2 regions of the Methylophilus sp. 'Pure River' genome follow, and region 2 is predicted to be linked to the other one. Evidence: riboswitches for the same ligand, from Rfam matches in the RefSeq annotation. Region 2 holds a riboswitch; the other holds the start of a gene.
The links. Region 2 has a riboswitch for thiamine pyrophosphate ahead of thiC (phosphomethylpyrimidine synthase ThiC). Riboswitches for the same ligand answer to the same signal wherever they lie in the genome.
Positions count from the first base shown of each region.

Region 1: it holds a riboswitch for thiamine pyrophosphate, as region 2 does, so the genes downstream of both, ACIDE9_RS02080 (TonB-dependent receptor) here and thiC (phosphomethylpyrimidine synthase ThiC) in region 2, are expected to answer to the same signal.

Region 1 covers NZ_JBKOUE010000001.1:384,400-400,492, forward strand. Annotated here, with positions in the region: gene dnaB (replicative DNA helicase) at 1-530, shown strand, start outside; gene alr (alanine racemase) at 548-1,612, shown strand; gene radA (DNA repair protein RadA) at 1,605-2,960, shown strand; gene ACIDE9_RS02035 (hypothetical protein) at 3,071-3,361, opposite strand; gene ACIDE9_RS02040 (hypothetical protein) at 3,622-3,906, shown strand; gene hpnE (hydroxysqualene dehydroxylase HpnE) at 3,895-5,214, opposite strand; gene hpnD (presqualene diphosphate synthase HpnD) at 5,211-6,053, opposite strand; gene hpnC (squalene synthase HpnC) at 6,050-6,931, opposite strand; gene ACIDE9_RS02060 (S-methyl-5'-thioinosine phosphorylase) at 7,000-7,755, shown strand; gene def (peptide deformylase) at 7,788-8,321, shown strand; tRNA gene ACIDE9_RS02070 (tRNA-Ser) at 8,347-8,436, shown strand; gene ACIDE9_RS02075 (cupin domain-containing protein) at 8,507-8,782, shown strand; TPP riboswitch at 8,970-9,073, shown strand; gene ACIDE9_RS02080 (TonB-dependent receptor) at 9,171-11,261, shown strand; gene ACIDE9_RS02085 (YkoF family thiamine/hydroxymethylpyrimidine-binding protein) at 11,305-11,565, shown strand; gene pnuC (nicotinamide riboside transporter PnuC) at 11,601-12,212, shown strand; gene ACIDE9_RS02095 (phosphotransferase) at 12,247-13,119, opposite strand; gene ACIDE9_RS02100 (putative bifunctional diguanylate cyclase/phosphodiesterase) at 13,186-15,774, opposite strand; gene ACIDE9_RS02105 (cupin domain-containing protein) at 16,090-16,093, shown strand, end outside.
Region 2 covers NZ_JBKOUE010000002.1:79,983-96,075, reverse strand. Annotated here, with positions in the region: gene ACIDE9_RS02750 (rod shape-determining protein) at 1-759, opposite strand, end outside; gene gatC (Asp-tRNA(Asn)/Glu-tRNA(Gln) amidotransferase subunit GatC) at 888-1,175, shown strand; gene gatA (Asp-tRNA(Asn)/Glu-tRNA(Gln) amidotransferase subunit GatA) at 1,211-2,692, shown strand; gene gatB (Asp-tRNA(Asn)/Glu-tRNA(Gln) amidotransferase subunit GatB) at 2,693-4,138, shown strand; gene ACIDE9_RS02730 (HD domain-containing phosphohydrolase) at 4,179-5,177, opposite strand; gene ACIDE9_RS02725 (PAS domain S-box protein) at 5,174-8,878, opposite strand; gene ACIDE9_RS02720 (hypothetical protein) at 9,076-9,486, opposite strand; TPP riboswitch at 9,638-9,750, shown strand; gene thiC (phosphomethylpyrimidine synthase ThiC) at 9,782-11,662, shown strand; gene ACIDE9_RS02710 (hypothetical protein) at 11,829-12,674, shown strand; gene ACIDE9_RS02705 (hypothetical protein) at 12,773-14,425, shown strand; gene ACIDE9_RS02700 (hypothetical protein) at 14,545-15,060, shown strand; gene ACIDE9_RS02695 (YaeQ family protein) at 15,103-15,642, opposite strand; gene ACIDE9_RS02690 (TetR/AcrR family transcriptional regulator) at 15,821-16,093, shown strand, end outside.

The DNA of each region.
Region 1 (16,093 bases), on a different contig from region 2:
CCGCGCTAGGTAAACTGAACGAAGCGCCGATTTATATTGATGAAGGCGCAGGTTTAAGTAGCTTTGACGTGCGTGCGCGTGCGCGTCGTTTGCATAGGCAGACGGGTGAGTTGGGCCTGATTGTGATCGACTATTTACAATTGATGAGTTCACCGGCCGGGCGCCAGGGTGAAAACCGGGCGACCGAGATTTCTGAAATTTCACGTTCTCTCAAAGCCTTGGCTAAAGAATTAAATGTGCCTTTGATTGCGATTTCGCAGTTAAACCGCAGTGTGGATCAGCGTCCGGACAAACGCCCGGTGATGAGTGACTTGCGCGAATCTGGCGCGATTGAGCAGGATGCTGACTTGATTATGTTCGTGTACCGTGACGAATACTACAACCCGGACAGCGCGGAAAAAGGCACTGCCGAGATCATTATTGCCAAGCAGCGTAACGGCCCGATTGGCCGCGTGCGCCTGACCTTTATGGGTGCGCATACACGCTTTATGGATTACGCCAACGCCGCGTATATGCCTGACGAGTATTAATCTGGCTGGCATTACATATGCGTCCTATTGTTGCCCATATTTCAGAAGCTGCGCTAGCGCATAACCTCGCGCAAGTCAGGCGCTATGCGCCGCAATCCAAAGTGATTTCCGTCGTCAAAGCCAATGCCTATGGCCACGGCCTGCTCAATGCTGCGCGCGGATTAAAAGAAACTGATGCTTTTGCCGTACTCAATATCAGTGAGGCGATTACGTTGCGCGACGCCGGTTACCAGCACCCGATTCTGTTGCTGGAAGGAGTGTTTTCGGCGGAAGAGATGACACTGGTGGATCGCTATCAGTTGGATACGGTGGTCTCTCATCACGCCCAGTTGGCGTGGGTGCTGGAAAGTGCGCCTAATATTCCGCTGCGAATTTACCTCAAGCTGGATAGCGGTATGCATCGGCTGGGTTTTCAGCCGCAGGCATATGCGCATGCCTTGCAGCAATTGGCCAGTTCAGCGAATGTGCGTGAACTGATATTGATGACCCATTTCGCCAACGCAGATGTGGCTGATGGTACCGATGCTGCCATGCAAGTCGTGGCGCAGGTGATGCCAGCCTCCTATGCACGCTCGCTGGCCAATTCTGCTGCTATTGTGCAGCAGTCACACACACATGCAGACTGGGTACGCCCGGGCATTATGCTGTATGGCGCCACGCCAGTGGCTGAAAAATCTGCCAGCAGTTTGGGGCTAAAACCGGTGATGACCTTGCAGTCTGGCTTGATTGCGGTGCAGGAAATTGCCGCCGGTGAGAGCGTAGGTTATGGCAGCCTGTTTGCCGCAGACAAACCCACACGCGTAGGGATCGTAGCTTGCGGCTATGCGGATGGTTATCCACGGCATGCGCCTACGGGCACGCCCATTGCCGTCGCTGGCCATTTAACCCGCACATTAGGGCGGGTCTCCATGGATATGCTGGCAGCCGATATTACCGATATTCCACAAGCTGCTATTGGCAGTACAGTGGAGCTGTGGGGTGAACAGGTGCCGGTGGACGCGGTGGCGCTGGCTGCCGGTACCATAGGCTACGAATTGTTATGTGCAGTCACGGCCAGGGTGCCTTTTAAAATTCATGGCTAAAGCAAAAACACAATATACCTGCACTGAATGCGGTGCGTCTGAGCCTAAATGGCAAGGGCAGTGCCCGAGCTGCAATGCCTGGAATACACTGCTAGAAACAGTGCCCGAAACGGCGACGCAAAGCCGTTTTGCCAGTCTGGCGCCGACAGCGCAACTGCAAAAACTGGCCGATGTCGAGGCGCAGGATGTGTCGCGGCAGGCAACCGGTATTGCCGAATTTGACCGCGTATTGGGCGGCGGCTTGGTCGCAGGTGGCGTGGTACTGATTGGTGGTGACCCTGGAATCGGTAAATCTACGCTCTTACTGCAAACCGTGTGCAAGGTCTCGCAGAGCCTGAAATCTTTTTATATCAGTGGTGAAGAGTCTGCGCAGCAGATTGCCATGCGTGCACAACGCCTGGGGCTGGATGCCAGCCAGGTAGATGTGCTGGCCGAGATCAACCTGGAAAAAATCAGCCAGGTGCTGCAACAGCATAAACCAGATGTGGTGGTGATCGATTCGATTCAAACCGTGTATTCAGAGGCGTTGCAATCGGCGCCTGGTTCGGTGGCGCAGGTACGTGAATGCAGTGCGCAACTGACGCGCATTGCCAAGCAATTGGGCATCAGCATGATATTGGTCGGGCATGTGACCAAAGAGGGTTCTCTAGCTGGGCCGCGCGTGCTGGAACATATTGTCGATAGCGTGCTCTATTTCGAAGGTGACCAGAATTCGAGTTTCCGCTTGATCCGAGCCTTTAAAAACCGTTTCGGTGCGGTCAATGAGTTGGGCGTGTTTGCCATGACTGAAAAAGGCTTGCGTGAAGTCAGCAACCCTTCGGCCTTGTTTTTATCGCATCACGAGTCGCCGGTGCCTGGTTCCTGCATCACTGTCACCCAGGAGGGCACGCGGCCTTTGCTGGTTGAAATTCAGGCGCTGGTGGATACCGCACATGCCCCTAATCCCAAGCGCTTGTGTGTTGGTCTGGAGCAAAACCGGCTGGCCATGTTGCTGGCAGTGTTGCACCGCCATGCAGGCGTGGCCTGCTTTGATCAGGATGTGTTTATCAACGCTGTCGGCGGCGTCAAAATCAGTGAGCCTGCGGTTGATTTGGCCGTGTTGCTGGCTATTGTGTCGTCATTGAAAAACAAACCACTAGCCAATAAGCTGATTGTATTTGGTGAGGTTGGTTTGGCTGGAGAAGTGCGGCCAGTACAGCGCGGTCAGGAGCGCTTGAAAGAAGCGGCCAAACTGGGCTTCACACATGCGATTATCCCCAAAGCCAATGCGCCTAAGGGCGGTGTTGCCGGGTTGCACATTGATGCCGTGGATCGGTTGGAACAAGCCATAGACGTGCTGCGCGCATAAAAAAATGGCAACGACTGCCGGGAATGCAATCGTTGCCAGAGAGTGAGGCTGCCCAGAAGAGGGAGGACAGCCACAGGGAAGCGGTTGTGCGCCTGTATTTAGGCAGCGTATTAAAAAAACTCGGTTTGTTTCGGATTGTCAGTCTTCAGTTTCTGATCATTTCTGGCCGTTTTTTCCTGGTTAATCTTATTGATCTCCATGTGTGTCAGCGGGTCTTGGCAAGCTTTCAGTTGCTGTTCGTCGTTGGCGAGTCTCACGCATTCTGCTTGCTTGCTCAGTTTTTTAATGATGCGTTGTTTATTTTGCATCAGGTTGGCATAGGGTTCCGTGGACGACATGTCTGATGCAAAGATAGAGATGTTCACCAACAGTCCCGTGGTCATCACAGTTGCGTATTTCATGGGCTTGCCTTTCTGCGATTGACGATGGATGCAGTATAAAAAACCGCTGCGGCATTGTCAGTTACAAACCGGTTGGCTTTTGTAGCAATTTGTAGCGACTTCGATACAGAAGGGGCGGCGTCGGCCACGACGATGGCATTTAGTCACAAAAACTTCATGCAACTATTCGCAACAAGCACTTGCCCCAAATGGGTGTTACTTATCACATGGGTGTGACAATAAGATGACATTCAATAAAAAATACATCAGGAGCAACAATAATGAAAAAAATCATTTTTCTTTTACCGCTGATGATGTCGGCTTGTGCCAGCGTGACGCCGCATCAATATACGACGCAACAAGGCAAGATGGGCTATACATTGACGTGCAGCGAGTTTAATACAACATGGGAGCAGTGCCAGTCCAAAGCTGGTGAACTGTGTTCGCAAGGATATGAAGTAGACAAGCAGTTGTCTTTTAAAGAGACTTTCCCTGATAGCGGCGATGGTATTTACCGGCCAGCCAACAATCACCTGGCGGTTGTGTGTAAAGACTCAGCGGGTTAAGTCTGCGCTGTCTATGATGGCCTGCGCCGCGGCAAAGCCGCTGCTGACCGCACCCTCAATGGTCGCGGGGTAGGGCCCGGCGACATAGTCTCCCGCCAGGAAAATATGCGGGTCGGCGGTGTGCGTGGCAGGTCGTTGAAGCGATGGTGTGCAACTGAAGGTGGCGCGCTTTTCGGTGATGATTTGCGACCACAGTGGTTGTGCTGGCAGCGAGCAATGGTAGGTGGATAAAGCCAGATTGATTTCGGCGATACATTGCGCCACCAGGGCGGTTTTATCAGCGATCAGCGGCGGATGCGCGCTGATGACCACGGCAAGTAGGCCAGCCTGGTCGCAACATTGTCCGCGGTCAAATACCCATTGTGCCAGGCCGTGACATAAGCCCATGATGGAGTGTGGTAAGCGCGTCTCCGTACTGTATTGCAGGTAAACCGTGGTGATTGGTTGATAGTCGAATGCCGGGATGGCCACACCGGTCATGGTTTTAAGTTGATGCGGGCCTGCGGCAATAATGACATCGTCAAATATGGCTACATCTGTCGTGGTAGATATTTCACAACCGGCATCTGTGGCTTTGATCGCTGTCACCGGGCAGCGCAACCTGACCTCACCCCCAGATTCTTGAATACGCTGTAATAACGGCTGTATCAAGGCACTGGATAAGTCTGTTTTCACCACCAGAAAATCACTGTCCTGGCGGCGGTGTTGAAAGCTATCGCGTAGCACATTCAGAAAGATTTGTGCGCTGGCAAAGATGATTGGTGTATTGAGCGCCGCCAGGCACAGCGGCTCCCACAATGTGCGAATGGCGAATGGCGTTTGCTGACCTTGTCTGAGTAATTCAGCAACAGGGATGTCTTGCGCCAGTGTAAATGCCTGTTGTTTAAGCTGCTGCATCCAGCAGATCGCGCGCCATTTACTATGCCAATCCAACCCTTGTGCAGTGAGTAAGCCCCATAATAAATGCAGCGGCGCAGGCAGCCAGGCGGGCGTGACCAATGACATACGCTGTGTACCATGATGCATATGCAAGGTCAGTGGCAGGCGCATAAACACTTGCCCTGACTCTAGCTGCGCTTCTTGTAACAATGTGAGCGTGGCACGATAGGCACCTATACACAGGTGTTGCCCATTATCTAATAGGGTTGTGTGATGTGGGACGCCGCGCGCACGGCCACCTGCTTGCGGAGCAGCTTCAAACAGGCACACCTGGTGACCATGTTGCAGTAGCCTGAGTGCGGCAGATACGCCCGCCAGTCCGGCACCGATGACTGCTACTTTCTTACCTACAGACGCAGTTGCGTTCATGACTGGTGATATTTAAACCAGGCGCCCAGCGCCAGTTTGAGCTTTCTGAAAGGGGGTAATGCAATTTTATGTGTCAGCACCAGGTTAGGCTCGGGTTTGATTTCTTGCAGCAGTGCGCGATAGATGGCCGCCATCATTAAGCCTGGCAATTGTGGTTTGGTATCTGCCTTGGGGAGCTGGCTCAGCGCTTTGTCATAAAACATTTCAGCACGTTCGATTTGCTTCAGCAACAAGGCTTGTGTCTGCGGCGAAGCTTGGCTGTGCAGTAACTGTTCCTCAGTCACCCCGGCACGCTCCAGCTCATCGAGCGGAATATAAATGCGGCCGCGGCGTGCGTCTTCGCCAACATCGCGAATGATATTGGTGAGCTGAAATGCCATGCCCAGGTCATGTGCATATTCCAGCGTTGCCTGGTCTTTGTAACCAAAAATCTGTGCCGACAGCAGTCCCACCACGCTGGCAACGCGGTAACAATACAAAGCCAGTTGCTCAAAGTCGGCATAGCGGTTGTATTGTGTGTCCATTTGCATGCCGTCGATGATTTCAACGAAATGCGCTTCTTGCAAGCCAAAGGTCTTGACCACCGGGTGCAAGGCCTGTGTCACAGGGTGTTGCGGAGTTTCATGAAATAATCTGTGAATTTCCTGCTTCCACCAGGCCAGCTTGGTCTGGGCGATCTGGTAGTCCGTGCACTCGTCCACCACATCATCCACTTCGCGGCAAAACGCATACAGCGCGGTCATGGCATCGCGTTTATCTTTAGGCAAAAACATAAAACTCAGCGTGAAGCTGGAGCCACTTTCACGGGTTTTTTGTTGGCAATATTGTTGCGGTGTCATTGTTTAAACAGGGCTTTCAGCAAAATCAGCAGCCAGTCATAGGCTTTCAAGGTCGGTCGATGGTGGTAAATATCGCCACGGCAGGATTTTAATTTATGTAGGATACGTTCGCCACCTGCAATCATCATGCGCAATTCAAAACCGATACGGCCAGGCAGGGCACGACCCAGTGGTTTCCCGGCCAGTAGCAAGTCTTCTGCACGCATCACGTTGTGTAAAAAGAATACTTCCCAGGTGGCATCCAGGCGTTGTTGACGCAAATCCTGCTCACTGATGCCCGCAGCTTGCATTTCGTCCTGGCACAGATAAACCCGTCCGGTTTGACCGTGCTTTTGCAGATCTATGGCAATGTCCTGGTAAAAATTAATCAGTTGCAAGGCACTGCATATCTGGTCGGACCACAAACGGTGTTGCGGCGTGTCGCTACCATAGAGTTGTAGCATGAGGCGGCCGACCGGGTTGGCCGAGCGGCGGCAGTAGTCCAGCACCTCGTCAATATTGGCATAGCGGGTTTTAACCACGTCCTGTTTAAAGGCATCAATCAGGTCCAATAATAGCTGCACATCCAGTTTGTGTGCCCTGACCACTTGCTGCAAGGCCATAAACAATGGCAGCGATGGCTGGATATAGGCCTGGATCAGCTGTAACTCGTCTTCATAGACTTGCAATGCCTGCAAGCGCTCGGCCTCGCTGGCGTGACCTTCGTCGGCAATATCGTCTGCCTCGCGTGCAAACTGGTAAATGACGGTGACGGCATGGCGTAAATGCGCGGGTAACAGCAGAGAGGCAACCGGGAAGTTTTCGTAATGGGTCTGTGCCAGCGACAAACTGGGTTGTGCCCCGGATGGCGGCTGGACTGGCTTGGAAAAGGCTTGCATGGCTTAAGTATGCCATAAATCCGTGATACGCTTATGCCTTGCATATTAACGAGTCATAAAGAGAACTTATGTTAGGAATTATTGGCGGCACCGGACTCACTGAGCTGGCGAATTTGAATATTTCTAAACGCCTGATTGTGCGTACGCCGTACGGGGAGCCTTCCCAGCCATTGGTATTTGGTGAGATTAATGGCAAAGAAGTAGTGTTTTTGGCACGTCATGGCGGCGGCCATACGATTCCTCCGCATGCCGTGAATTACCGAGCGAATATCTGGGCGCTGCATTCTGTCGGGGTCTGTGATTTGCTGGCCGTGGCTACCGTCGGTGGGATCGGTGATCACTTGATTCCCGGCGATATTGTGCTGCCCAACCAGATTCTGGATTACACCTATGGCCGCAGCAATACCTACCATGATGGCATTGAGCTTCCGGTGCGCCATATCGACTTTACCTTGCCGTATTCACAGGCCATGCGTGATCGTTGCATTAAGGCCGCCAGTGATGTGGGCTACCGCCTGGTTGATGGCGGAGTCTACGCTTGTGTGCAGGGCCCTCGGCTGGAAACTGCAGCAGAAATCGACCGTTATGAGCGCGATGGGGCAACAGTGGTTGGTATGACGGGGATGCCGGAGGCGGCATTGGCCCGTGAACTAGGCGTGGCTTATGCAGCCATCTGCCCGGTGGCCAATTTTGCGGCTGGGCGTGGCGATAGCCGTCAATCTATCCAGTTTGAGCAAGTCATGCCTTTGTTGCAGCAAACCATGGATAAAGTGCGCACCGTGATTGCACAATATTTGTCCGATAACGATTGTTCGGTGGCCTAAGTCCACCCAGGCATCCCGGAGGAGTAACGCCAATGGCGGTAAAACCTGTACTTAGAATGGGCGAGCCACTGCTGAATCGCGTGGCAGATAAAGTGACTGCATTTGATACGCCGGCCTTGCATACGCTGATCCAGGATATGCACGACACCATGACGCATATGAATGGTGCAGGCATTGCGGCGCCGCAAATTGGCGTCAGTTTGCAGGTGGTGATGTTTGGTGTGGGTGCCAATCCGCGTTACCCCGATGCTGAAGAAGTGCCATTTACGATTTTAATTAACCCTGAATTAACCCCGGTTGACCAGGCCGAAGAGGATGGCTGGGAAGGCTGCTTGTCTGTGCCCGGCATGCGCGGTCTGGTCCCACGCTACCAGCAACTGCATTACCGTGGGTTTGATCCGCAAGGGCAGGTCATTGATCGCACCGTGAGCGGCTTTCACGCGCGCGTGGTTCAGCATGAATGCGACCACTTATTTGGCATACTTTACCCCATGCGCATCCGTGATCTGACAAAATTTGGCTTTAATGATGTACTTTTTCCTGGAATAACACTTCCAGATGACTGATTGTTTGTTATAATGCCGTCTTTCCGGAAGAGTGGCAGAGCGGTTTAATGCTACAGTCTTGAAAACTGTCGAGGGTTCACGCCCTCCGTGAGTTCGAATCTCACCTCTTCCGCCAAACACGTCATGCCGCAGTTTTTGCGGCATTTCTATTTGCAGGTTTTAATTACACAATTTAAGGAATCGTCATGACTCAAATCATCATCGACCATAACCCATCAGAAGAGAAGTTGAAAGAACTGGGCGTAAAAAGCTGGAACACATGGGATTGCGCACCTTCAAAATTCCCTTTGGATTTCACAGCAACTGAAAAAGCCTACGTGTTAGAAGGCGAATTCAAAGTGACTCCACAAGGTGGCGACACTGTAACGATCAAGGCTGGTGACTATGTTGAGTTTCCAAAAGGCCTGAAATCCCAGTGGGAAGTGGTTAAACAATTGAAAAAACACTACAAACATTTCTAATTGATTTGTTGTAGCCAGTATTCAATAAAAAACCCTGCAATGCAGGGTTTTTTGTTTTTAGAACACTGGGATTTAAAGCTGGAATCATTAAACTTTGCAAATTGTGCTTTAAATTCAAACATCATTCAACATCGCTCTCTAGCCAAGTTGTTGATATTAAAATACAATCTCACCCTGATTGAAAAATCAAAACGCCTTGGGGTGGCTACCGCCTGAGATCTCGCGCAAGTGAGAAACCCAATGAACCTGACCCAGATAATGCTGGCGTAGGGACAGGCAGAGCCTCTACAACGCAAATGTTTTTGGTTTGTTGTTTCATCAACACACCTACTCACGTCATTGTCACTCTCACCCTGTCCTTTTTATGTTTCTTATAGAAAGGATTACCTTGAAACCGATTACAAAGCCATTACCCCTCATCGGGCTGTTACTGGCCATGCCTGCGCTTGGCGCAGAAGAAGAAAACAAAACAGTCGAGCTCTCTGAAGTTGTTGTCAGTGCTGACTATCGACCAAAAACAGCACAAAAAACCGCTGTCAGTTTGACTGAAATTGACAAAGACACCATCGAAGCACGTGGTGCGCAACACTTGGAAGAAGTGCTTAACTTGGCACCTAACGTTAGTTTTGCCAGTGGTGCTTCTCGGGGGCAGTTTTTTCAAATACGCGGCATGGGTGAAGACAGTCAGTATTCATCTCCAATAAATCCTTCAGTTGGCCTCATTATCGATGGAATAGACTTTAGTCGTATTGGCGGTGCCGCAACGCTGTTTGATATTGACTCGGTAGAGATTTTACGTGGTCCACAGGGAACCAAGTTTGGTAACAATGGCTTAGCAGGCACTATTAATTTGCGTAGTAAAGAGCCCACCAAAGACTTTAAGATGCACTTTGAGTCTGCCGCAGGTAACTATGATACGCAAAATGTTGGTTTTGCTGTTGGCGGCACTATAAAAGATGATACCTTGCTGGGACGACTTGCTGTTTACAACCACAAATCAGATGGGTATGTTAAAAATGCATATTTAGGCCGGAATGATACTCAAGACCAAAACGAGCTGACTTTACGTGGCAAGTTAAAATGGCTTGCTACAGAAAATTTAACTGTAGATTTGACCTATCTACATTTGAATATTCACAATGGCTATGATGCTTTTACATTGGATAATAGCGGCAAAACAAGATCGAATCAGCCAGGTTCTGATAACCAAGAAACGAATGCGCTAGCGTTAAAAGCTAATTGGCAAGCGTCTGATGCAGTGATTATTCAATCACAAGTCAATTACCTGCATTCAGACGTACTATACAGCTACGATGCAGATTGGACCGCTGTACCGCCGGATTATTTTGAGAGTTTTAACCGAAAACGTGAGAACTACTCTTTTGATGTTCGTGCGCTCTCTGATAAACCAGGTCGAATCTTTGGCGGGACCACAGATTGGACAGTCGGTTTATTTCATTATAACCAAAAAGAAAACTTTCAAATCAATTCCAATTATTATGCTGACCCCAACTCCGGCGGCCATTATGAAACCAACAATACTGCGCTATATGGTCAACTAGATACTTATTTGACTGAAAAATTAACGTTAACTAATGGTCTGCGTCTTGAGCATTTCAAGGCCACTTTATCTGATGCAACAGGTTACGATGATGCCTATAACCTAGTGAATATCGATAACACTTCTGTTGCTGAAAATCTATTCGGTGGGAAAATTGGATTGAACTATCAAGCCAATCAAGACCATTTGCTTTACACAACATTGTCGCGTGGCTTTAAAGCTGGTGGTGTTAATAATGATGGCCGACTGAACAGTGAGCAACGCAATATCAAGCAGGAATACAACATCAGTCTCGAGACGGGTATTAAATCCAGTTGGTTTAACAAAACGTTGATTACAACATTATCTGTGTTTCGCACAGAGCGAAATGATGCCCAGATCAAGTCTTCCAAGGCTCTTGGTAGTGGCCCATTCCTAGAATATATTAACAATGCTTCAAATGCGACTCATCAAGGCTTGGAAGCGAGTTTCGATTGGTTTGCAACTGACAAATTGCGCATCCTGGGATCATTGGGTCTACTGGATGCCAAGTTTAGAAACCATATCGCAAACGGAGTGAGTTTCGATGGTCGCCAAGTATCCAACGCTCCCAGATACACATTTAACTTGGGTTCTGAGTTCTATGCGAATGAAAACTTGACGTTGCGCGCGAATGTAGAAGGTAAAGATGAGTTTTATTTTTCAGACAGTCATAATGCCAAATCTAATGCTTATGCGCTTGTGAATGCAAGTCTCGATTATAAGCATGACAAACATTGGAAGGTCAGCGGTTGGGTACGGAATTTATTTGACAAAGAGTATGCTACTCGAGGATTTTACTTTCCTAACAACCCAGCGAATAACTACACGGTTAATGAAAAATATATTCAATACGGTCAACCACGCGTAGCCGGAATTACCGTCAGTTATGATTACTAAAATGTTGCCAGAGCAAGAGCTCGCCTGATGAAAGGAGCGCTAAATGCGTATTTCAGTCGATATTAGTTTGTACCCTTTAACCGAAGGCTATGTAGAGCCCATTCTTGAGTTCATCAATAAGCTCGAAGCCAATCAAAATCTGGTCGTCAAGCGCAATAGCCTGGCGACCCAAGTATTTGGCGAGTATCGCGACGTGATGGATTGCCTGGATGCTGAAATGGAGGCGGTGTTTAATGCGCTGCCGCACAGCGTATTTGTGATGAAGTTTATTGGTACAGACAGGGCCGATGTTGTCGATGTATAAGATTTTTTCCTTCACTTATTTCGTGCTTATCGACCATGAATCAAGATAATTTTCAGCCTATCCTGTCAGCATTTCAGCAAATGTCGTTATGGGAAATCGCCGCAGCTTTGATGGGTGTCGCTTATATTCTGTTAGCCGCCAAAGAGTCTCAATGGTGCTGGTTGTTCGCATTTTTTAGCACGCTGGTGTATACCATCCTGTTTTGGAATGATCAGCTACCCATGCAGGCGCTCTTGAATTTTTATTATATGGGGATGGCGTTTTACGGTTTTTGGGCTTGGCATCAACATGACAAGCAAGCCGATACATTGCAGATTAGCCGTTGGCCTTGGCCTTGGCATATGACATTTGTTGCAGTAGGGGTTGCTGTGAGTGCGATGGTCAGTGCCTATTTGCAAAAAACCGGACAATCGCAAAGCCCGGTATTAGACGCCTATACCACGGTCTTTTCTGTCATGAACACCTGGCTGATCGCCAGGAAGGTATTGGAAAACTGGCTATATTGGGCGGTGATCGATGGGGCTGCCACGCTTTTGTATGTGCAAACAGGCTATTACGCTACGGCGGCTTTATTTGTGCTGAATACGATTCTGGCGATTGTCGGCTTTATCAGCTGGGTGAAGCTTTACCGGCAACAAAAAGCTTAAACAACTCAACATGATGGTGAGCGGAATGCAGCGTTTATATTTGCTGCATCCATTTTGCCAAATCAGTCTCACCTAATATATTCATCAAAAACAACAGCAACTGATAGCAGGATTTGTATGCTCCATGCTCGGGCCAGTTGTGTGTTTGAATATAGTGCTGTTTGAATAAAGCCAATTGCGTGGGTGTTAATACATATTCAAGCAGCACTAGATCCAGCGCACGTGGTGCGATGAAAAATGCATCCAGATCAATCAAAGCCAAATCATTGGAGCCTAAACGGAATTGATCCCAACGTAAATCCAGCATCATCGGCACGAATTCGGTTTCGCGGATATTTTCTGCGTTCGCTAGTACTTCAGCCAATAACGTTTTATCAATCGGCGTGCCTTGTTGTTTGGCCAGAAAAGTAATTGTTTCGTGCAAGCGGCCGGACCATTCAATGGCAGGCCGCTTTGGCGCATGCAGTTGGCCCCAGCTGGCGTAAGTGCATTGATGCAGTTTTACAATATGCTCGGCTAACTGTGTTACCCAATCATCAGCAATAAGTTCAGCATCTAAGTCCTTGCCCGCTAAAAAACGGGTAAGCACAAATCGTTGAGGATTGGCGGCGACAAAACCAGGCACTGTCAGTGCACCGTTTTTCTGCAAAAAATGATGCGTTAGATCGATATCGCCTAGGCTGTCAGGGAAGTTGGCTGCAAATAAATGGTTTGCACCTAGCCAGAAGTGAGAGCTTCTAATGGTCGCTTCATTGCACACTTTCAGCACCATTTCGCCATCCGTCGTTTGGCAATAAAACAGCTGGTGCGTGCTATCCTCAAACTTGGCTTGGATGGGATTAGGCTCGGCAACCAGTGTAGGCAAACTGGCTTGTTCGGCGGGAGTGAGTAGGGGATAGGTAAACATTTAAGCGAGTCATTTTAAATCATCAGACGGTTTAAATCATCTTACTCATCGTGACACGTCAGGCCGTTAGCCTAAATCAATCAGTAACTTCTCGAATGCATCTGCTGGCATTGGTTTGGCAAATAAATAGCCTTGCCCAAAGTCGCAATGTATTTCTTTCAGTAAACGCAGTTGTGTTTCCGTTTCTATGCCTTCCGCGATGACTTTAATGTTGAGTTTATGCGCCATTTCAATAATCGCTTCACAAATCGCGAGTTCGCTGGAATCTAGCGCCAGGTTGGCCGTGAATGAGCGATCAATTTTCAAATAGTCTACGTTGAATTTTTTCAGGTATGACAGTGACGAATAGCCGGTGCCAAAATCATCAATGGCAATATGCATACCGGCATTGTGAAATCCCGTCAGCTTTTCTTCAATATTGCCGACCACATCCATCAGCACGCCCTCGGTAATTTCAATCACTACGCACTTGGTTGGGAAATGAATGTGGTCCAGCAGGTTGATCCAGCTATGCATCATTTCTTCATTCGTCTTAAATTGTACTGGTGATTTATTGACGGCAATTTCAAAGTCACGCCCCAGCAGTTGTTTAAACCTGGCGCCTTGCTTAACGGCTTCAATAAATACCCAGTTACCAATCTCATGAATGGTGCCGTAGTGTTCGCAAATGGGGATGAAAATATCAGGGCTGATATACCCTAGCTCTGGATGTTTCCAGCGTAGCAAGGCTTCTGCTTTATTGATGCGGCCGCTGGATAGCTCAATAATCGGTTGATAATGCACGGAAAATTGTTTGAGCGTCAGCGCTTGCCGCAAGTCGGTAGACAGACGGATGCGGAAATCGGATTCCTGCTGCATGAGCTTGGTGAAAAAACGGTAACAGCCACGCCCGGCATTTTTGGCCACATACATGGCCTGGTCTGCGACTTTGAGCAGCTCTTGTGCATCGGTAGCGTCTTCAGGGTAAATGGCAATGCCGATGCTGGCTGAGATAAATGCCTCTTTTTTCGCGGTGATAAACGGTTCAGACAAGTGATCAATAATATTCTGTGCAATATGCGCAATCATCATATTGTCGTGGGTATCACTCAGAATCACGGTGAACTCATCGCCACCGAGGCGGGCGACGGTATCGGATTTGCGCACACAACTGACGATGCGGGCTGCAGCTTCAATCAGCAAGGTATCGCCGACATTGTGGCCGTGCGTATCATTAATTTCTTTAAAGCGGTCGAGGTCGATAAACAGCAGGGCGCATTTCTGGTGTTCCCGTTGCGTCAGTTTGAGGGTTTGTTCCAGTCTGTCCTGAAATAGTTGCCGGTTAGGCAGCTTGGTTAATTGGTCAAAGTTGGCCTGCTTGAGTATCAGCGCCTCTGCTTCTTTGATCGCTGAGATATCAGAAAACAGGCCGACGCGCCTATGCACCGTACCGTCTGCCTGGTAAGAGGTGTTGATCGTTAGCCAGGTAGGGAAAATAGCGCCATTCTTACGTTTGCTCCAGACTTCACCTTGCCATTGCCCACGGGCCTGAATGGCCTGGCTTTGCGCGGCATAAAAAGGGGCATCGTGCTGATCGGAGCGCAAGAGGGTGATGGATTGCCCCTTGATTTCCTCCAGCGCATAGCCCGTCATTTTAGTAAATGCGGGGTTGATTGCCAAAACCGCGCCATAGGCATCTGTGATGGCCATGGCTTCGCTGCTGTTGTTATATACCAGCCCCGCCAGCTTCAACTCCTCTTCGGCCAGTTTACGTTCGCTGATATCTTGCACCGCGCTGATGTAATACAGGGGCTGTTGTAAATGGTCGCGCAATAAATGCACTGACAGACTCACCCAGACTACTTGCCCCATTTTATGCAGGTAGCGTTTCTCTACAATATATTGGTCAATGTCACCGTTTAACAAATGCGCAATGGTTTCCGCTTCCTTGATCAGGTCATCGGGCAGCGTAATTTGCTGGTAAGTCATGTGGTGCAACAGGATGTCGTCCTGGCTATAACCGATGATGCGGCAAAATTCGCGGTTGATTTGCAAAAAGCGGCCAGATAAATCCACTTGTGCAATGCCAATCGCAGCGTGTTCAAACACCGCCCGGAATAAGGCCTCGCTATCCCGCAGGGCTTCCCTGGCCTGGTCTCTTTGCTCGGTGGCCAGGCTGGAGTGGTAAATATGGTAGAGGCTGAGCTGGATGCTGTCGCGGAACTGCCCAAGCAGATCTATCACCAGGTGGTCATAGTGGTTTTCCTTGGTGTCCAGAATACAAATGGTGCCAAACACCTCGCCATTCGGCCAGTTGAGCGGTAATCCGTAATAGGAAATCATGCCCAGGGCAACATCAGGATTCTGTTCCCAGCCAGGGCTGGTCAATGCATTCGGAATTAATAGGGCTTGGCGATTGCTGATGACATTTTCGCAATAGAGGCCAGTATTTAAACGGGCATGCTCCCCTTGATGATAGACATTGCCTTCGCTATGGCTGGCAACAAATACCTCAATTTCTTCCGCATGCGCACGCATGATGAGTGCGGCCGGAATATGGGCAATATAGGCAAGCAAGTCTGTGGTGATTTGCCAGCTTTGCAGCACTTTCTCTGGCACATCGATGTCGTCGAGGACGGAATATTTGGGCAATGCCCCAGCTAGCTGATTGATCATAACTACCCCCAATACTGTTCGTAGTCATTTTTGTATGGCATGACACACGTCTTTATTCTTTTTCGGCAAGAAACAGGAATTTCTTTACGTATGTTAATGTCATTATGTGCCTTAAAAATCGCATAATCAATGTCGATCAAGGCGTGGGTATGAAAAGATTTGATAAGAAACAGTGCCTTGCGCTGACATGCAAATATCACTGAAAAAGATTGAACTGTGAGACAGAATCCGCAAAAATAACGCATGCATGTTATTGTAAACAGGATGCTTTTTTAGCATCGCCTGGTTTTTTGACGCCATGACAAAGGAGTTGCGATGA
Region 2 (16,093 bases):
GGAAATGGTGAATTTACGTGGCAAGCCTTCTGCCAGGTTGCGGCCAGTGACTTCCATTTCGAGGACTTCAGAACCCGGGAAGGCAGAGCCGATTCTTTTCTTGATGGCTTCAGCGGTTGGCTCGGAAATTTGCATGCCGTAGTTGCGGCGAATGTAGTCAATAATCGCCTGGTCAAACTTGTCGCCACCTACACGCTCAGACTTGGCGTACACGATGCCGCCCAGTGAAATCACGCCGACTTCAGTTGTACCACCGCCGATATCCACCACCATGGAGCCCGTCGCTTCAGCCACTGGCATGTCAGCACCAATCGCCGCGGCCATCGGTTCTTCAATCAGGAACACCTGTTTGGCACCTGCACGCTCGGCGGACTCTTTAATCGCGCGGCGCTCAACTTGGGTGGAGCCAACCGGCACACAGATAATGATGCGCGGACTAGGAGAAAACCAGCGGGATTCGTGTACTTTGCGGATAAAAAACTTGAGCATTTGCTCGGTGATGGTGAAGTCGGCAATCACACCATCTTTCATCGGGCGGATGGCCTGAATGTTGGCAGGCGCACGGCCCAGCATGCTTTTCGCATCTGAACCAACGGCTAACAACACTTTTTTGCCATTGGGGCCGCCTTCGGTACGAATCGCCACCACCGACGGTTCATCCAGTACGACGCCTTTACCACGCACGTAGATCAGGGTGTTGGCGGTGCCAAGGTCAATGGCAAGATCATTGGAGAAGTAGCTGTTGAGTGAACCGAACATGTTTTATCCTGTGAAGTTTCCGACTTTAGAACTGCTCGCTAAGTGCGGCATAAAATCAAGGTATAATAGCGCAAAACGCACATGAAATTAAGATGTGCTTTCAAAATCTTACAGACAATTAACCAGACATGGCACTGAATCTAGATGATATCAAGCGTATCGCGCATCTGGCCCGCATTGAGGTCAGCGACAGCGAAGCGCAGGAAACCCTGAACAAACTTTCCGGCATCCTCGGTTTGATCGAGCAAATGCAGGCCGTCGACACCACGGGCATTGCGCCTATGTCACATTCGCAAGACGTGACGCAGCGCCTGCGTGAAGACGTGGTCACCCAAACCAACCAGCGCGAGCTGTTCCAGTCTATTGCCCCGGCAACACAGGATGGCCTCTACCTGGTGCCCAAAGTCATTGAATAACAGCGGCCTTTCTACGCGATTTTACGGTTCTCATTATGATTAACAGTAGTCTCAAGCAGCTGGGCCAGCAGTTGGCCAGCAAACAAGTATCCAGTGTCGAGCTGACGCAAGCCTATTTGCAGCGCATGGCGCAGCTTAACCCGGCCATTAATGCCTACGTCACCATAGACGAAGACAAAACGCTGGCGCAGGCAAAAGCCGCTGATGCACGCATTGCAACGGGTGATTTCGGTCCGCTGACCGGTATCCCGCTGGCACAAAAAGATATTTTCTGTGCCAAAGGCTGGCGCACAACCTGTAGCTCAAAAATGCTGGAGACCTTTATCTCCCCCTATGACGCGCATGTCATCAGCCAGTTTGATGCTGCGGGTGCGGTGAACCTGGGTAAAACCAATATGGACGAGTTCGCCATGGGCTCCTCCAACGAAACCAGCTATTTTGGTGGCGTGAAAAACCCGTGGGATTTTGACCGTGTGCCAGGTGGTAGCTCGGGTGGTTCTGCCGCAGCCGTTGCCGCACGTTTATGTGCCGCTGCGACCGGCACTGATACTGGGGGGTCTATCCGCCAACCCGCGTCGTTGTGTGGATTCACTGGCCTCAAGCCGACTTATGGCCTGGTCTCACGTTACGGCATGATCGCGTTTGCCTCTTCTCTGGACCAGGCTGGCCCGATGGCTAAATCTGCCGAAGACTGTGCCTTAATGCTCAACGTCATGGCCGGTTTTGATGAGCGTGACTCCACCAGCGTCCACCGTGAAAAAGAAGACTACACGCGTGGCCTGGCGGCCATGGCTGGCGAGCAGCCGCTCAAAGGCTTGCGTATCGGCTTGCCTAAAGAATACTTTGCTGAAGGCCTGAGTGCTGATGTGGCCAAAGTGATCGAAACGGCCATTGCCGAATACAAAAAACTGGGCGCTGAGATTGTGGAAGTCAGCTTGCCTAACAATAACCTGTCTATCCCGGTGTATTACGTACTGGCCCCTGCAGAAGCCTCGAGCAACCTGTCACGTTACGACGGTGTGCGTTACGGTCATCGTGCTGCCGAGTACAACGATCTCATGGAAATGTACATGAAGTCGCGCGCCGAAGGCTTTGGTGCGGAGGTTAAACGCCGCATCCTGATCGGTACCTATGTGCTGAGCGCGGGTTATTACGATGCCTACTATCTCAAGGCGCAGCAAATCCGCCGCCTGATTGCGCAGGACTTTGTCGAAGCCTTCAAGCACTGTGATGTCATCATGGGCCCGGCTGCCCCTTCGACAGCCTTTAAAGCCGGGGAGAAGACCAGTGACCCGGTCGCCATGTACCTGGAAGACCTGTACACCATTGCCGTCAACCTGGCCGGTCTGCCAGGCATGAGTATCCCGGCTGGTTTTGCGCAAAGCGGTGAAGGCAAGGCTTTGCCGGTAGGCTTGCAGATCATTGGTAATTATTTTGATGAAGCGCGCATGCTGGAGATCGGCCACGCTTATCAGCAAGTGACAGACTGGCACACACGTATGCCGGAGGGAATTTAAATGCAGTGGGAAGTCGTCATCGGGTTGGAAACCCACACTCAGTTACAAACCAAATCCAAGCAGTTTAGCGGTGCTTCGACCACCTATGGGGCTGAGCCAAATACGCAGGCCTGTGAAGTGAGCATCGCTTTGCCAGGTGTGTTGCCAGTACTCAACAAAGAGGCCGTTGAATGCGCCATCAAGTTTGGCCTGGCGATTGAGGCTGAAATGGCCCCACGTAGCGTGTTTTCGCGCAAGAATTACTTTTATCCTGATTTGCCAAAGGGCTACCAGATTAGCCAGTTTGAGTTGCCGGTCGTTGGTAAAGGCAAAATCACCATCCAGGTGCCTGCGACTAAAAATACCGAAGCCTACGAAAAAGTCATCAATATCACGCGTGCGCATCTGGAAGAAGATGCAGGTAAATCTGTACACGGCGCCGTTGAAGGTATGTCTGGGATTGACTTGAACCGCGCCGGGACGCCGTTGCTGGAAATCGTCACCGAGCCAGATATGCGTAGCGCGGCCGAAGCGGTGGCTTATGCCAAAAAACTGCACGAGCTGGTGCAATGGATAGGGATCTGTGACGGCAATATGCAGGAAGGCTCTTTCCGTTGTGATGTCAACGTGTCAGTACGCCCCAAAGGGTCTGATAAATTAGGCACGCGCCGTGAAATCAAAAACCTCAACTCGTTCAAGTTTATGCAACAGGCGATTGAGTATGAAACCCAGTGGCAAATTGAAACATTGGAAGATGGCGGCACTATCCAGCAGGCCACCGTGCTGTTTAATCCGGATACGGGCGAAACCCGCGCCATGCGCAGCAAGGAAGAAGCCAACGATTATCGCTACTTCCCTGACCCTGACTTGCTGCCATTGGAAGTCACTGAGGCTGACAAAGCACGTGTAAAAGCGCTAATGCCTGAGTTGCCGCAAGCCTTGCAGGCACGTTTGGTGAGTGAATACCAACTGTCGAGCTATGATGCCAGTACATTGACTGCTTCTCGCAGTCAGGCCGATTATTTTGTGGCGACCGTGGCCGCAGGTGCAGAGCCCAAGCAAGCGGCAAACTGGGTGATGGGCGCGTTGTCAGCCAAGCTCAACGCCGAAGAAAAATCCATTGTAGATAGCCCGGTGTCTGCCGCGCAATTGGCAGCATTGCTCAAGCGTATTGCCGATAACACGATTTCTAACAATGCGGCCAAGCAGGTATTTGAGGGCTTGTGGGCCGGTGAGGGTGAAGTTGATGCCATCATTGAAGCCAAAGGCCTCAAGCAGGTGTCTGATACTGGCGCCATTGAAGCGATTATCAATGAAGTGCTGGCAGCTAACCAGGCCATGGTCGATGAATACAAAGCCGGTAAAGAGAAAGCCTTTAATGCGCTGGTGGGTCAATGCATGAAAGCTTCCAAAGGCAAGGCTAATCCGGCACAAGTCAACGAGCTACTTAAAGCCAAATTGGGTTAAACCGGGATGCTGTCCTGATGACAGCATTCCCGCCAGTCACCTAATCTTCCTCAAGCCAGTTGTTGTTAATCGCCAGCAGGTCCGGTAGGCATTGCAGCATGGCGTCCACAATTGCCGGGTCAAAGTGCTTGCCGCGATTGCTTTCGATTTCTGCTACGGCCGCTTCTACTGGCCAAGCCTCTTTGTAAGGGCGTTTGTTCAGCAGGGCATCAAACACGTCAGCGACGGCGACGATGCGCGCCTCAATCGGAATCGCTTCTCCTTTTAAGCCAAAGGGATAGCCGCTGCCATCCCATTTTTCATGGTGGTAGAGCGCCACGGAGTGTGCCAGCTTGATCAATGGTGATGTTGAGTTATCCAGGATTTTAGCGCCCATTTTCGGGTGTTTGCGCATTAATGCCAGCTCTTCATCATTCAATTTACCCGGTTTTAGCAATACATGGTCAGGGATGCCGATTTTGCCGATGTCATGCATAGGTGCAGCATGAATCAGTTGTTCTGAAAAATAGGGATCCATGCCCAGTTGCAAGGCAAGCCTGCCTGACACATGGCTCATGCGCATGACGTGCATGCCGGTTTCATTATCCTTGAACTCGGCAGCGCGGCCTAAACGCTGGATCAGTTCGAGATGGGTGCGTTTCAGTTCGTCGATATGTACCAGCGATAAATGCGTTTTGACGCGCGCACGCACCAGAGCCGGGGAAATCGGTTTATTGATGTAATCCACACCGCCAGCAGCAAAACCTTCAGATTCATCCGCTTCATCCGCCAATGCGGTGACAAAAATCACCGGGATGGTGTTTGTTTCGGGGTCGCTCTTTAACTGTCGGCAAACCTCAAAACCAGTCATACCTGGCATCATCACATCCAGTAAAATCAGGCCGGGTCTTTCTTTTTTGACCAACTCCAATGCGTCCATGCCGTTTTTGGCAAAACTTAAACGGTAATTGTCCTGCAGCACCTGTTTCAATACTTTAAGGTTGAGTGGCTCATCGTCAACAACCAAGATTTTTGCTTGTTGCGCGGTGTTATCCATCATGAGGAGGCCTCCTGGCTCTCGATTTCCAGTAGCTGGTCAATATGCACGGTCGCTTGCTCAAAGTCAAAGTCATTCAATAGTTGTGCAATGGTGTTCAATGCATTGCGCCAGGCAGCCGGGGCATGTTGGACAAGTTTACTGACGAGTGCATCATCCAGCTCGTTCATGACAACCAGCGTACGTAGCGCTTGCAGCCAATCGAGCAATTGTACGGTTGGCAATTGAGTCTCGTCTATGGCTGGAATCACTGCTTGCTGCGATAGCAAAGGCGTGATGGATGCATGTAGCGATTGCACGTCAATTTGCAACTGTGCCACCAGTGCTGAGCAGGTATGCCATTGATCATCGCCGGTTTGTTCCAGGGCGTGGTAACTGTCCTGGATATTCAATAGCGCCAGATTGGCACTCACGCCTTTGTTGGCATGGGCAATTTGTTTCACCGTAGCGTGATCTTGTGCAGCGATCGCCTGTTTGAGTGTGGTGATATGTTTGCGGGATTCTTGTACGTAAACATTTACCTCATGCAGGTAGGTTTGCTGGTCTCCCCATAACTGGATGCCTTTTTTCAGGTCAAAATGGGTCGTTGCAGGTATGGATGGGCTAGTGTCGGTGCTGATTACGACCGCTTCCAGCTGCAACACGCGCTGAATTTCTGCCAGTAATAATGGCAGCTCAATGGGTTTGGACGCAAAGCCATCCATGCCGGCTTCTGCAGCGGCCAGCCGATCTTGCTCAAGCACGCTAGCGGTTAATGCAATAATCGGTGTTCTGGCCCTACCGGATTGCTGCTCTAATGCGCGGATATGCAGGCTGGCGCTGAGGCCATCCATGACAGGCATTTGTACATCCATCAAAATCACGTCGTAGGATTGTGCTTGCCAGGCATCGACTACCTCTTGGCCATTGCTGGCCAGGGTGAGTTGGTGACCTTGTTTTTCGAGCACAATGTTGAGCAACCTGCGGTTTTGTTCAATATCATCTGCGGCCAGGATTTTCAGTGCCGGTAAGCTGAATACCGAAACATTGTTTTGCACTGTATTTTCCGGTGCGTTGCCTTCTGTGAGTGGCAAAATCACTGAGAAGCAACTGCCGTGACCAATTTTGCTGCTGGCGGTAATGCGGCCTCCCATTAACTCTACCAACTGTTTGCTAATCGTGGTGCCCAGGCCTGTGCCGCCAAAGCGTCGGCTCATCGAAGCGTCCGCTTGGGTAAATGGTTCAAAAATCACATCCAGCCGGTCTTCATCAATACCAATGCCGGTATCAATGATGTCAAACTGCACTTCACCTTGCGGTGTCAGGTGCACATTGAGTTCAACATGGCCGGTCTCGGTGAATTTGATGGCATTGCCCAGCAGGTTGGTCAGCACCTGGCGAATGCGGTGTTCGGCGCCGATATAGTAGCCAGCTGTTTCGGGGGCTAAGTTCAGCTTCAGGTCCAGCTGCTTTTTACGTGCCTGCAACCAGAGTGAGGAAATCAGGCTATCGACCATTTCGCGCATGGAGAAATCCAGCATTTCCAGTTCCAACATGCCTTTTTCCAGCTTGGCGCTATCCAGGATGTCATTGAGCAAGTGCAGCAAAGACTTGGCTGACTGGCTGATGGTTGATAAATAGTTGCGCTGTTCCGGTTGCATGGGGGTATCCAACAACAATTCGCTAAAGCCGATAATAGAGTTCATCGGTGTGCGAATCTCATGGCTCATATTGGCAAGAAATGTACTTTTGGCGTTGGCTGCTTGCTCGGCGGTTTCTTTTGCCTGCCGCATTTCTTGTTCCATTTGCTTGCGCTCGCTGATGTCCATCATAAACATCAACACTTTAACGACCTTGCCGTCTACATCACGCACCGGGCTGTAAGAGGCATTGATCCAGATTTGCTTACCTGCTTTGCCGTAACGCAAAAACTCGCCATGCACGAACTCACCCCGGCGCAAGGACGACCATTTCTTCTGGTAGGTATCCGTCTGGGCAAAGCCGGGCGGGCAGAAAATAGAATGATGGCGGCCTTCGATGTCTTCCGCCTGGTAGCCCAGCAGGCCAAGAAAGTTCTGGTTGGCTGTAATGACAAAGCCATCAATGGTAAATTCGGCCACGCTGGTGGAGTAATTGATCGCGTTGACGATGCCTTCAAATTCGGCGTTTTTCTGCTTGGACTCGGTGATGTCCAGCAAGACGCCATCCATGGCATATGGCATGCCGTCTTTATTCAGCAGCGGTGAAGCGAATGCTGATACCCATTTTTCATTACCGTTGCGATCCGTGATCCTGAACTCCACTTCAAAGCTTTCAAGCTTGGCAATGGCTTTTGCTGCAATCGGGCGCACACGTGCGATATCGTCATGATGCATCAAGGGCGAAAAGCGTAATTGCCCGCTGAGAAAGTCCTGGGCAGGCCAGCCTGTCATCTGTAGCACGGCATCGCTGATCAGTTGTATGCTCCAGTCGCCCGCCAGGCTGACGCGGAAAGTCACGCCGGGAATGTTGTTCATCATGGACCGAATCTGCTGGTCTTTTTCGCGCACCGCCTCTTCAATCGCTTTGCGGTGGCTGAGGTCGGTGATGAAGCCCACATATAAGGTTTCATTGGCAAGCTTGACTTCACCAATCGCCAGCCGAATCGGAAAGGTTGAGCCATCTTTGCGCATGGCATCGAGGTCACGACCTTCACCGATGATTTTTGCATCGCCTGTTGCCTGGTAATTTTTCAGGTAATAGAGGTGGTTGGAGCTGTCAGGCTCTGGCATTAATAGCGAAATGTTTTTGCCCTTCATTTCCGCTTTTTTCCAGCCAAACAATTTTTCGACTGCATCATTGCAGGCAATCATTTCACCGGTGGTATTGATGGTGACGATACCATCTACCGCCGTATCCAGAATGGTCGATAAGCGGGTTTCACTGGCCTGGATGGTGGCCAGCATTTGCCGGTAACGTATCAGAGCGTTGATCGCTGTGGCGATAATGCCGATGAGGATAGTGACCAGCGTAATGCCCAGCGCCATGGTGATGGATTGATTGTCATCCGGGTTGAAGCCCGGTTTGGCTTCGCCCAGAAAGCGCGCAGAGGCCATGCCGGTATAGTGCATGGCGGTGATGGCGCTGCCCATAAGCATACCGCCCAGGATGATGCTCACTTTGGGCGGGATTTTGCCTTTCTGGTTTAAAAAGATGCCTGTCCATAGTGACAGTGTGGATAAGGCCACGGCGACCACCACTGAAACCAATACCCATACCAGGTCAAACTTGAGCACGGGCTCCATACGCATGGCGAGCATGCCGATGTAATGCATGGCACCAATGCCTGCGCCGACGGCAAATCCGCCTTTGATCAGCTTGCGGTAATCAATCTGGTTTTCAGACATCAAGCTTAGTGCATAGTGTGACGCCAGGATGCCGGGCATCATGGAGACAAGGGTGGCATCCGGATAGTAAGAAACCGGCGTGCAGATTTGATAGGCCAACATGCCGATAAAGTGCATGGCCCAGATGCCGGCACCTAATGATACTGAGCTGGCAATGATCGAAAACCGGCGTGAAACGACTGACGTCTGCTTCTGTGACAGGCGCGTCAATTGCAGGGCGAGTATAGAGGAGCCAATGGCGACCAGCGCAGACAGGACCACCAGCCAATCATCATAGCTGCCATAGAGCAGTGCTGTCGGAGTGCCTGCCCTGAAAAAGAAAATACCGTACCAATCCATGCTTGATTTGCCTTGTGAGTCCCTGTTTGACTACTTCCCACGTATAGTCTAGCGGGTACAGGTTTGCAGTGAATGGCGGAATACTTGCAGGTTCGGTGCTTAGTTTTTTAAATTACTGCTCGTTTTGATTGATATTGCGATCAGCCTGATTGAAAAACCCTGCCGAAGCAGGGTTTCAGGGTGGGATGTGACAGGCCTTATTGTGCACACAAGGCATGACAAATCAGCTGGTAGCAAATCGTCATAAAGCCAACCGTGGTGATGACAAAGCTGATCGCAGAGAATACTTTCCACTTGGTTTTGCTCCAGAAATCCGGGTCAAACGCCGCAATCACAAATACGGTCGGGTTGGTAAAGCCACCAATCGCCACGCAGACACAGGCAAAATAATGTAATTCAACGCCTGCCGCTTTGGCCGCCCCAAAAAAACCCAGGTTAAACAAGGCCATCAAGGCGTAGTCTACGTGGGCGCGTATCATGGTTTTGTAATCGACCAGAAAATCGCCATCTATGCCTTTGATGGGAAACCAGCGCGCGAATGTCATCAACCATGCTGACAAAATTAAAGCGGTAGTACAGGCCACGGCCCCTATGAGTAAAGCTTCCATTATGATCTCTCCTGAGTTCCTGATTGAAATAAATCCCGTATGTTTTTGTAGTCGGGTGCTGTGATTGTAGACAGGTCTGTCTATTTGTCAATGGCAGGCAGTTGCAAAACTTTGTTTTGCTTGCGTTATCAAGCGTTTTCACGCACAATCCGTCCGTTGCTAGGGGTCTGTACATCCTTGATTTATTCCAGGTTTTGCAGTGAGAGTTACCCTTCGAACCTGATGTGGTTAATACCACCGTAGGGAATGCAAACCTTCACATGCATCCTTACGTCTTTTTCTTTTAAGGATGCCAATGAACGCTATTGATAAAAATATCAAGTTCGTCAACGCTGATGCCAAAGTTGACGAAGCTGCTACCAAACCATTTGCCAAATCGCGCAAAATCTACGTTGAAGGTTCCCGCCCTGATATTCAGGTGCCATTCCGTGAAATTTCATTGAGTGATACACCGTCCAGTTTTGGCGGCGACACCAATCCACCCGTCGTGGTCTACGACACTTCAGGCCCTTACACTGACCCGACGGTCGAGATTGATATCCGTAATGGTTTGCCAGCACTGCGTGCGTCATGGATCATGGAGCGTGGCGATGTGGAGCAACTGGATGGCCCGACCTCAGAGTTCGGTCACCAACGCCTGGTCGACCCGCAACTGGCTGAAATGCGTTTTAACCTGCATCGCAAACCGTTGCGGGCAAAGGCTGGCCAGAATGTCAGCCAGATGCACTACGCACGCAAAGGCATCATCACGCCTGAGATGGAGTTTATCGCTATCCGCGAAAACCAGCGCCGTGAAAACATGAGCGAATTGCTGCAAACACAGCATCCTGGCCAGAATTATGGCGCCAGCATTCCAGCCGTGATTACGCCAGAATTCGTACGTGACGAAGTGGCACGTGGCCGCGCCATTATCCCGGCCAACATCAATCACCCTGAAATCGAGCCGATGATTATTGGCCGTAATTTCCTGGTCAAGATTAACGCCAACATCGGTAACTCTGCGCTGGGCTCTTCCATTAGCGAAGAAGTTGAGAAAATGGTGTGGGGCACGCGTTGGGGCGGCGATACTGTGATGGATTTATCCACCGGCAAAAACATCCACGAAACACGTGAGTGGATTATCCGTAACTCACCTGTGCCTATCGGTACCGTGCCTATTTACCAGGCGCTGGAAAAAGTAAACGGCAAGGCTGAGGACCTTACCTGGGAAATTTTCCGCGATACATTGATTGAGCAAGCAGAGCAAGGTGTGGACTACTTCACCATCCACGCCGGTGTGCGTTTAGCGTATATCCCGATGACCGCAAAACGTATGACTGGTATCGTGTCGCGCGGCGGCTCCATCATGGCGAAATGGTGTCTGGCACATCACAAAGAGTCCTTCCTCTACACGCATTTCGAAGAAATCTGCGAAATCATGAAGCAGTATGACGTGTCCTTCTCGCTGGGTGATGGCTTGCGTCCTGGTTCTATCTACGATGCTAACGACGAAGCACAGTTTGCTGAACTGAAAACACTGGGTGAACTGACCCAAATCGCCTGGAAGCACGACGTACAGTGCATGATCGAAGGCCCAGGTCACGTGCCTATGCACCTCATTAAAGAGAACATGGACCTGCAACTGGAGCACTGTGGTGAAGCCCCGTTCTACACCCTGGGCCCATTGACTACGGACATTGCACCTGGCTATGACCATATCACTTCCGGCATCGGCGCCGCCATGATCGGCTGGTACGGCTGTGCCATGCTGTGTTACGTTACCCCGAAAGAACACTTAGGCTTGCCTGATAAAGAAGACGTACGTGTAGGCATCATCACTTACAAGATCGCAGCGCATGCCGCTGACTTGGCCAAAGGTCACCCTGGTGCGCAGATCCGTGATAATGCCTTGTCTAAAGCCCGTTTCGAATTCCGCTGGGAAGACCAGTTCAACCTCGGCCTGGACCCGGAAAAAGCCAAGGAATTCCACGACGAAACCTTGCCACAAGAGGGCGCTAAACAAGCGCATTTCTGCTCCATGTGCGGCCCGCATTTCTGCTCGATGAAGATCACACAAGACGTACGTGATTATGCGGATAAGCTGGGGGTTGATGAACAAGCCGCCCTGCAAAAAGGCATGCAGGAAAAAGCGATTGAATTCGTGAAAAAAGGGAGTGAAGTTTATCAGAAGGTGTAAGCAATCTGATGAACGCTTAAAAGCCAGCAGCGATGCTGGCTTTTTTATTATGTGTGGCGTGCAACAGACAGCCTGCTGCTCGACGCTGCTTGCAAACACTGCCAGAAGTAGCCGCCGTCGTCACAACAGTGTTAAGGTATGTCTGTCTGTGTAAAAGGGGTGCGCCATGGCATTGTTGGACGATGTATTAAAGGAGCTGCCTGCCTATTTGGGCAAGTTCACCCACCTGCTGTCGCAACCGGCGCAGTTGGTGCATGATCATCTGCAGGCTGAAGATAGTCGTGCCAAACTGGAGCAGTCCATCGCATTTTTATTACTGTCTTTCACCATTGCGCTGGTGCTGGCCGTGGTGTTTCCTGAAATGACTAACCCGGTGCAACTGGCGAGTGATGATGCAGGCATGGCTGCCCATGCATTTGCCGCCATACGGTTGTTGTTTGAGTTGTTGGGCTTGTCGGCACTGGCTTACCTGGCGGCCAAAGTGGCAGGCGTCAAAAGCGGATTTCAGCGCTTTTTTGGCCTGATATGCACGGCTTGTGGCGTCATGCTGGTGATACAGGTGTTTGCCGCTTCGCTCACCAATATCAGCCTGGCTGACCCGGTCACAGCAAAAGCATGGAGACAGTTGGAAAAAGGCATGGCGACGCTCAAACCGCTGATTGAGCAAAACGTGCTTTGCGCAACTGATGCCAGCAGTGGTGAAGTGCGGCCAAACGCAGCCTTGGGCGCACAGTTGCAAACACAATTGACAGCCTTGCAGGCGATTTACATGCAGGCAACCGACAGGCCATTATTTAAGTTGGCCGCAGGCCTGCAGTTACTGGCAGGGCTGATTCTGCTGATCTGGTCAGCCCGGTTATGGGCGATGTATCTCAAAGGCCATGCACTCAGTACTGGCAAGCTGATATTGGCGACGGTATTGCTGGTTGTATTCACCGGTGCGGGCACGCTGGTGTACGAACTGGTGAATGCGGGGCGTACCATGATGGACTTGTATCGACATTGCGGCTAAATTATTTGGCGGGTATTTTCGGCGCTTATTCTCTGATTCTGTCATAGCAACCCGCGTTATAGTCCACCATCTACTCAAGCGGCTAAAGGGCATCCATCATGGCGGACAACCTGCAAAGCAGTATCGTACGAGATTTTCGGCAAACACTGTTGTGGCCGATACAGTTGATGACCGATCACAGTGCGGGCGCCGTGCATCGTCCCTGGCAGCTACTCAAAGCCGCGCCTGATTCGCCCTGGGTCGAGATACAAGACGAGTTTTTGCAGGATTCCCCGCATCTGAGTGAAACCAGGTATCAGGAGTTCGTCACCTTTTTACCGTTTGCCCAGCGTTTTTTATATGGCGAAGGCAAGCATGGCCGCGAGTCTGGCGGCTATGGTGAATCGCCCATTCATATTTTTACCCGCAGTGATATTAGCCAGGTGCGCATCACGCTGCATGGCGAGGCGGAGCCGCTCATCTTGCGCGTCTCCCATGTCGAGTTGTACTTCTTTTTTGATATTGATGTGGCCATGCTGGCGTTTGAAGTGACGGGCAAAGACCTGCCACTCAAGTCGGCCATGGAGGTAATGTACCGCCTGGGCCGCACCTATCCTAATTACTGGGATGATACTGGCGAGGGTGGGCACTGCGCACAATTGATTGAGTGGCTGGATCAGCAAGGACAAGTAATTGCGCGCTCGGATTATGAAGACAAGGCGCGCTACCTGGCTTATGTGAAAGAAAACCATGTGCCTTGCGTGTCGTTGCACTGGTTGGCGTTGTTGCATCCGCTGGTGCCGCATTACTCCGGCCAGCAGGGCGAGTTACGCTACCGTGAAATTGAATACCAGCGCATGCCGCTGATGGCTTATTTGTCGTTTGATGATGTGAGCCAGCTGAGTCGTGGCGACCTGATCCGGCTAGGCCTGGTCTGCCAGCCCTGGCATTCGGAAACCCTGCCGTTTACCGAACACTTCTTGCAGGAGTTTGAAAAAAATAACTGCTATGACCGCTATTGGGACGAAGCCCGTCAAGACCCCTGGAGCACCACCCGCATCATGTGTACCGGGCAGAATTTTGTCGTCGTTGGCAGCCACCAGCATCGCGTGTTTACCAATGAGCGCACAGGCATCAAGCGTCATTACCAGAACCAGTATTTCCTGTTGTTTTTAATTGCACATTTCCAGAAAGCGGCTTTGCTGATGCTGTCAGACCGCATGGTGCAAGCCATCAGTCGCCTGGATATCCAAAGCGAAGACTCGGTTAAAAATTTCCGTAACCGTATCCGCAATGCTACCGCCGTGTTTTTACGCTTTACCCATCGCTACTGGTTTGAAAATGTGTCTGACCAGGCCGTGGCCAAAGACCTGTTTTCACTGATGCTGAAACAACTGGATTCCGTCAGCCTGTTTGAAAAAACCCGTCGCCGTATTATGGACATGGCCGAGTATTTGGAAGGCGAAGAAATCAAGCGCCAAGCGGATACGGTTGTCCGCCTCACAGTGGTGACCATTTTAGGCCTGATCGGCACCATGACAACAGGCTTGCTGGGTATGAACCTGATTGACCTCACGCAAGCCAGCACGCTGGAGAAACTGGCGTATTTCTCAGTCGTGTTTATCCCGGTCAGCTTGCTCACGTTTTACACGGTCATTAAATCCAGGCGGCTGTCATTGTTTCTGGATGCACTTTCCAACGAAGGCGCTGGTTTGCGCTATAAACTGGCCAAGTTGCGCAGTGTCTGGGTCGGTAAGCTGGATGACAGATAAATCTTGCGTTATTGGTGGCAAGGCCGCCCAGCACTACAGTTGTTAAAAAGTGAATCTTTGCGCTTAAAAACTATCAAAGTAAAACAAGCGAAAACTGGCAATATTGATAGGAGAACGACATGAGACGCAGGCTCTATTTTGTTTTACCCAATATTAGAAGTGCGCAAGCCATGATGAATGAGTTGCTGCTGGAACGCATTGATGAAGATCACATTCACTTTCATGCAAAAAATGAGCAGGCACTGGGTAACTTGCCAAAAGCCAACGCGGTAGAAAAGTCTGATGTGATTTACAGCGCACTGGCGGGCTTTGTGTTTGGGGCCGTGTTCGGCTTGTTCGGCGGCATGCTGGCTTATTTGGTGCCCTGGTGGTTTGGTGAGGTCACGCTCATGGTGATCCCGTATTGCATGGTGTTGGGTGCGCTTTCATGTGCAGCATGGGCAGCGACGGTGGCGACAGCCGCGCCCAGTTACCGGATCAAATCATATTCTGCCCAAATTGAGCAGGGCAATATCTTGATGATTGTGTCTGTGCCCTTGCGCAGGTTGAGTGAGGTGCGTCAACGGCTGATGCGACATCACCCGGAGGCTATGTATAGTGGTGTCTGGCCAGCAGAACACCGGCTCTTTCCTTAAACTGACCTCATATGAAAAAAGCCAGCAATGCTGGCTTTTTGTTTAGCTGGCTTCTTTTAACCATACCGGGCTGATTTCAAAACTACCGCCCTCATAACTGACCAGGATTTGCCTATCCTGAATGGTGAAACTGATGCTGAGCCCGCGTGCAGCGGCGGCAGCTAATTGCTCAGTCTCGGGCAGGTTAATCACCGTGACATTATCGAGCTTGAGTACCCCTTTATGGTTCTGCTCCCACCACATGTCCGCCGTCCTGCCGCCATAAAGCACTTGTACTACCTGCGCCGAGCGGCCACAGGCTTTGCGGATGTCGCGTTCATCTGGCAGGCCTACACAAATCCAGCGCTCAATCGCACCGGTCAGGTCTTTTTGCCAAAGGTCGGGTTCGTCGTCCTCACTCAAGCCCTTGCCAAACAGCAGCGACTCATCGGCATATAGCGCAAAGGCCAGCAGGCGCACCATCAGGCGCTCATCTGTCTCTGACGGGTGTTTGGCCAGTGTAAGGTGGTGTTGCTGGTAATAATGTCGATCCATGTCGGCAATATTGACGTCTATCTTATAAATGGTGGATTTAAGGGCCATGCCTGTGCAGTGCAGTTTGAATTAAAAGTGCTGCGAGTATAGCAAACCTGTGCGCGAACATGGCGCGTAGCGTGCATGTATCTGCCGGGTTACAACAAATCGCTTGCTAGTTTGACAAAGTGGCAGGTAAAATAAAAATGAAACGTTTTATTTTTATTTTATGCTGGAACCTATACAAGTGAAAACCAAAGTCGGCCGCCCCAAGTCAGGGACTGAGCAAGAGCGCCATGTATTGTTGCTGGAGCAGGCGCTGGAGCTGTTTATGACTGAGGGCGTGGCGCAAACCAGTGTGGCGCATATTGCCTCTGTGTGCGGCGTGTCTACGCGGACCATTTATGAGCGCTTTAGCAATAAATATGAGTTGCTGATTGCAGCCATGCGGCACATGGTGGAGCAGGATGTGTCTGCCATGTTTAAGGTAGAAGATTTGCACAACAAGTCATTGCAGCAG